Linked DNA regions of Variovorax paradoxus. The protein of the gene in region 2 binds, or shares a complex with, the protein of the main gene of each other region. Links are inferred from orthologs where the notes say so. Each region holds a gene or a part of one and is shown on either strand. Other genes may lie near its edges.

The links. The genes of interacting proteins can lie anywhere in the genome.
Region 1: the proteins of xseB (region 2) and xseA are in contact, whole or in part, in a cryo-EM structure (PDB 8TXR), measured with the Escherichia coli proteins. The link is inferred for Variovorax paradoxus from one-to-one orthologs.

The regions. Positions count from the first base shown.
Region 1 is NZ_JAUSXG010000001.1:2,764,149-2,767,156, reverse strand. Bases 154-3,008 are described here. They hold xseA (exodeoxyribonuclease VII large subunit), read left to right. Parts: upstream 154-853; coding sequence 854-2,164; downstream 2,165-3,008. Other genes in these bases: QFZ42_RS12980 (DUF192 domain-containing protein), read right to left, coding at 2,870-3,008; QFZ42_RS12985 (superoxide dismutase), read left to right, coding at 2,215-2,796; QFZ42_RS12995 (MotA/TolQ/ExbB proton channel family protein), read right to left, coding at 154-540. Also shown: more of QFZ42_RS12995, read right to left, coding at 1-153. UniProt on the Escherichia coli protein: Bidirectionally degrades single-stranded DNA into large acid-insoluble oligonucleotides, which are then degraded further into small acid-soluble oligonucleotides.
Region 2 is NZ_JAUSXG010000001.1:3,611,769-3,614,682, forward strand. What follows is about bases 1-2,761. They hold xseB (exodeoxyribonuclease VII small subunit), read right to left. Parts: upstream 1,634-2,761; coding sequence 1,367-1,633; downstream 1-1,366. Other genes in these bases: dxs (1-deoxy-D-xylulose-5-phosphate synthase), read right to left, coding at 1-407; QFZ42_RS17270 (polyprenyl synthetase family protein), read right to left, coding at 447-1,370; QFZ42_RS17280 (aromatic ring-hydroxylating oxygenase subunit alpha), read left to right, coding at 1,822-2,761. Outside these bases: more of QFZ42_RS17280, read left to right, coding at 2,762-2,914. UniProt on the Escherichia coli protein: Bidirectionally degrades single-stranded DNA into large acid-insoluble oligonucleotides, which are then degraded further into small acid-soluble oligonucleotides.

The sequences.
Region 1 (3,008 bases), 850 kb from region 2 along the record:
CCAGAAGATCAGCGTCGGAATCGCCACGATCAGGCCGAACGCCGTGTTGTAGAGCGCGATCGAGATACCGTGCGCCAGTTGCGCCGGATTGCCCGAGCCGACCGCGCCGCTTCCGGGGGACTGCGAACCGAAGATCTCGATCATGCCGATCACCGTCCCGAGCAGGCCGAGCAGCGGCGCCGCCGACGCAATCGTGGCCAAGGCCGGCAGGTAGCGTTCCAGCCTGTGCGCGACGGTACGGCCCGAGGCCTCCATGGCCGCGCGCAGGTCCTCCTCGGTGCAGCGCGGGTTGGCGTTGAGCGCCCGAAGGCCGGCGGCCAGCACCTGCCCGAGCATCGAATTGCGTTCGAGCTTGGTCACCACGTCGGGCCCCGGAACCGAGCCGTGCGAAACGGTCATCGCCTCGTCGAGCAGTTTGGGCGGCAGGACCTTCACGGTCTTCAGACTTGTGAAACGTTCTATAACCAGCGCGAGCGCGATGATCGAACAAGCGAGCAATGGCCAAATCGGCCAGCCCGCGGCAACTATGATGGAAAACAAGAAAACCCTCCGGCCCGTAGACTGCAAATGCGCGGCGATTATCCACCGAGCCCACCATCGCCACTCGGCTTGTTTGCGTGTAAGCGATGACGCACAGATTCTGTGGATAACTTTGTGATTAACCTGCTGCGCAACCTGCCCGGACCCGCATGGGGCGGGCTTCCCGTTAGATCGATTGAATTTTGAGCAGTACTTTTTCCAATGAAATCAACGGCTTGCACGGCAAACCGTGCGCCCGTTTCGTACCAAGGCCTCACCATCGGGGGGTGGCCACTCACTGTGGAAGAGTGGTCGCCAGCCACTTGCGGGTTTTGTGAACTTGCGTGAACCGAATGCCACACCGGGTCCGCGGATCTGGGCTGTCGGGGCTTTGTGCCGGGCGGTTGCCGACGCGCTCGACGCACGCTTCAACCCGGTCGCGGTGCGCGGCGAAATCTCGGGCTTTTCGCGGGCCTCGAGTGGACATTGTTACTTCGCGCTCAAGGACGAGTCCGGCCAACTGCGCTGTGCGATGTTCCGGCGAGCCGCGGGCCTGCTCGATTTTTCGCCGCGCGACGGCGACCAGGTCGAGGTGCGTGGGCGCTTGGCGGTCTACGAGCCGCGCGGCGATCTGCAACTGGTGGTCGAAAGCCTGCAACGCGCGGGGCAGGGGGCCTTCTTCGAGCAGTTCCTGCAGCGCAAGGCACGGCTCGAAGCCGAAGGGCTTTTCGATGCCGCGCGCAAGCGTGCGCTGCCCACCATGCCGCGCTCGGTGGGCCTGGTGACCTCGCTCGGTGCCGCGGCTTTGCATGACGTGGTCACGGCGCTGCGGCGCCGCGTGCCGCACATTCCGGTGGTTCTGGCGCCGTCGCCGGTGCAGGGTGCCGGCGCGCCGGCGGAACTCGTGCGTGCGTTGCAGTCGCTCTATGCGCTGGAGCCGGCCGTCGACGTGATCCTGCTGGTGCGGGGCGGCGGCTCCATCGAAGATCTCTGGGCCTTCAACGACGAAACCCTGGCCCGCACCATCGTCCAGAGCCCGGTGCCGCTGATCTGCGGGGTAGGGCACGAAACCGACTTCACCATCGCCGACTTTTGCGCCGACCTGCGCGCACCCACGCCCACGGCGGCGGCGGAACTCGTCAGCGCGCCGCAGGCGATGTGGCTCGGCGCACTCGACCTGCTGGAAGAGCGGTTCGGCGACGCGGTGGGCGCGCGTCTCGACCTGCTGGGCCAGCGGCTCGACCAGGCGGCGGCGCGACTCGGCCGACCCTCGACACTCGTGGCCCGCCAGCAGCTTCGGTTGGCGCACCATGCCCAGCGGCTGCACTACGCATTGCGATCGAGGACCGAGCGTCTTGCCCACGTGCCGCGTTCGATTTCGGCCGACTTCCCTTTGAAGCTCGAGCGCGCACTGGCGCAGCGGCGCGAGCGCCTCGAGCGCGTGGCCTTGCGCCTTCGGCTGCTCGACCCGGCCCTGGTGCTCCAGCGCGGCTATGCCTGGCTCACCGGCGCCGACGGTCGCGCGATTGTCAGCGCCAAGAAACTGAACGCGGGCGACGCCGTGGTTGCGCGGCTCGCCGATGGCTCGGTCGACCTGACAGTCACGCCCGGCGAAACGGGACCGCGTCCGACGCCGGGTGCGTAATTCCTTTCTAGAATCCTGTATTCCCCGCAACCAACCCACGAGAAAAAACCATGGAACATGTGCTCCCACCCCTGCCGTACGCCCTCGACGCGCTGGCACCCGAGTACTCGAAGGAAACCCTCGAGTACCACTACGGCAAGCACCACAACGCCTACGTGGTGAACCTGAACAACCTGCAAAAGGGCACCGAGTTCGAGTCGATGCCCCTGGAGGACATCGTCAAGAAGTCCAGCGGCGGCATCTACAACAACGCCGCCCAGATCTGGAACCACACCTTCTTCTGGAACTGCATGAAGCCCCAGGGCGGCGGCGCTCCCACCGGCGCGCTGGCCAAGGCCATCGATGCCAAGTGGGGCAGCTACGACGCCTTCAAGGAAGCGTTCGTGAAGTCGGCCGTGGGCAACTTCGGTTCGGGTTGGACCTGGCTCGTGAAAAAGGCCGACGGCTCGGTGGACATCGTGAACATGGGCGCCGCCGGTACGCCGCTGACCACCGGCGACACCCCGGTGCTGACGGTGGACGTGTGGGAGCACGCCTATTACATCGACTACCGCAACCTGCGCCCGAAGTTCGTCGAGACCTTCCTGGCCAAGCTGGTGAACTGGGACTTCGCCGCCAAGAACTTCGGCTGAACCGGTTTCCCCCATTGAAAAAGCCGACCGGAAGGTCGGCTTTTTCGTGAGCCCGTGGCAGGGCGACGGGTGCTCAGCGCTTCGAGGCGGCAAAGAGCTCGCCGCCCAGCTTGGCGCCTTTCTTGATGTTCTTCTTGGCGAACCAGCCCTGGTTCATTTCGAGCACGAAGCGCACCGGCTCCTCGGAACAGTGCGAATTCTCGGTCATCGGC
Region 2 (2,914 bases):
TCGCCCTTCTGCTTGGCGGCCATGGCCATGCCGAGCGCGGCCGAGATGCTGGTCGACGAGTGCGCGGTGCCGAAGGTGTCGTATTCGCTCTCGCTGCGCTGCGGAAAGCCCGAGATGCCGCCGATCTGGCGCAGCGTGGGCATGCGCTCGCGCCGGCCGGTGAGGATCTTGTGCGGATAGGTCTGGTGGCCCACGTCCCACACCAGCCGGTCGTGCGGCGTGTTGAACACATGGTGCAGAGCGACCGTGAGCTCGACCGTTCCAAGGTTGGAACTCAGGTGGCCGCCGGTGCGCGAAACGTTGTCGAGCACGCAGGCGCGCACCTCGTCGGACAGCTGCTTGAGCTGGGCCCGGTCGTATTGCCGGATCGGCGAGGGATCATGAAGCGTGGGAAGCAGCGGGGCCATGGGAGCGTCGTGGTTCTTCTTGTCCATCTGTTCAACTGTTCATCGGTCGCGGTCGACGACCATGTGGGCCAGCGCGCGCAGTGCCGCGGTGTCGCGCAGGCCGCTGCGCTCCAGCGCCGCGAGCGATTCGGCAAGCAACTGTTTCGCCTGTGCCCGCGCGCCGTCGAGGCCCCACAGAGAGACATAGGTGGGTTTGTCGGCGGCGGCGTCCTTGCCGGCCGTCTTGCCGAGAGTCTGCGAATCGGCCGTCACATCGAGGATGTCGTCGACCACCTGGAACGCCAATCCGATGGCGGCGCCGTAGTCGCGCAGGGCGGCCAGCGCGGCGGGCGCCACGGCGCCCGCGCAGGCCGCGCCCATCTCGACGCTGCCCTGCAGCAGCGCGCCGGTCTTCAGGCGGTGCATTTCGCGCAGTTGCGCTTCGTCGAGCGCCAGGCCCACGCTGGCGAGATCGATCGCCTGTCCGCCCGCCATGCCCTGGCTGCCCGCGGCGCGCGCAAGCAGCCGGCACAGCGTGGCCTGGGTCGATGCGGGAACCTCGTCGCCCTCGGGCGTCAGCAGTTCGAAGGCCAGGGCCTGCAAGGCGTCGCCGGCGAGCAGCGCATCGGCCTCGCCGAATTTCACGTGCACGGTGGGTTTGCCACGGCGCAGCACGTCGTTGTCCATGCTCGGCAAGTCGTCGTGCACCAGCGAGTAGGCGTGGATCAGTTCGGTGGCGCAGGCCGCGCGCAGCCCCGCGGCGGGGTTGCCGCCCACCGCTTCGCTCGCGGCCAGCACCAGCAAAGGACGCAGCCGCTTGCCGCCATCGAGCACGGCGTAGCGCATCGCGTCGCCAAGCAGCACGGGGGAATCGACCCCGACCCAGCGCGAAAGCGCCGCTTCGACGCGCGCAAGGTGCGGCTCGCTCCAGCCGGCCAGCCGCGCGGCGTCCCAATCGACCGCCGCCGTCACAGCCGCGCTCATTCGGCCGTCCAGGGCTTGAGGCTGCCTGCGTCCAGCACCTTGATCTGGTCTTCGACCGCCTGGAGCTTCTCGCGGCAAAAAGCGAGCAACGCGGCACCGCGCTGATAGCTGCCAAGCAACTGGTCGAGCGGCAACTGGCCCGATTCGAGTTCTGCAACCAATTGTTCCAACTCCTGGAGCCCGGCTTCATAGCTGGCCGGCAGCGGCCCCGTATCGGGCATGGCTGCCGGGCTGGACGTGGCGGAGGAAGGGACCTTGGGCATGCGAGAGAACAAGTATGAAATCGGGCATTTTAGGGCGGGGAACCAAATGAGCACCGCGATGGCCCCTTGGGTACAATCGCGGCTTCCCTTGCCGGCCAGCCCGGCACAACTCTTCGGGCCGTCGCCCTCCTGACGGCGCCTTCCGTCTTTTCTTTTTTCTCCCTGTGGGGAGCTTGGTCAGGTCCTCGATGTCTGATTTAAGTCTTCAACTGCAGCAGGCCACGAGCCAACTTCCAGTTTCCGCGTACTTCGACGAGTCGCTCTACGCACGCGAGATGCAAACGCTGTTTGCGCAAGGTCCGCGCTACGTGGGCCACCGCCTTGCCGTGCCCGAGCCGGGCGACTACCACACGCTGCCGCAAGAGCACCAGGGCCGGGCGCTGGTGCACACGCCCAAGGGCGTGGAGCTCATTTCCAACGTGTGCCGCCACCGGCAGGCGCTCATCCTGCAAGGCCGTGGCCGGCTCGACAACCAGACCGGTGGCAACATCGTCTGCCCGCTGCACCGCTGGACCTACGCCGCGAGCGACCCGCGCACCACGGGCACGCTGATCGGCGCGCCGCATTTCGAGCAGGACCCGTGCCTCAACCTGCACAACTATCCGCTCACCGAGTGGAACGGCCTGCTGTTCGAGCGCGGCGCAAACGGCCCGAAGGGCGTCGGGCGTGACGTCGCCGCCGACATGGCCGAGCTCGGCCCGCGCGCCGATCTGGACTTCACGGGTTACGCACTCGACCGCGTCGAGCTGCACGAGTGCAACTACAACTGGAAGACCTTCATCGAGGTCTACCTCGAGGACTACCACGTCGGTCCGTTCCACCCCGGCCTCGGCAGCTTCGTGACCTGCGACGACCTGCGCTGGGAATTCAACCGCAACTACTCGGTGCAGACCGTGGGCGTGGCCAACCGGCTCGGCCGCGCGGGCAGCCCCATCTACCAGAAGTGGCAGGAGCAGCTGCTCAAGTACCGCGAGGGCAAGCCGCCGAAGTACGGCGCGATCTGGCTCACCTACTACCCGCACGTGATGGTCGAGTGGTATCCGCACGTGCTCACGGTGTCGACACTGCACCCGGTCAGCCCCACGAAGACGCTCAACATGGTGGAGTTCTTCTACCCCGAGGAAATCGTCGCCTTCGAGCGCGAATTCGTCGAAGCCCAGCAGGCCGCCTACATGGAAACTTGCGTGGAAGACGACGAGATTGCCGAGCGCATGGACGCCGGCCGCCGCGCGCTGATGCTGCGCGGCGACGACGAGAGCGGCCCCTACCAGAGCCCGATGG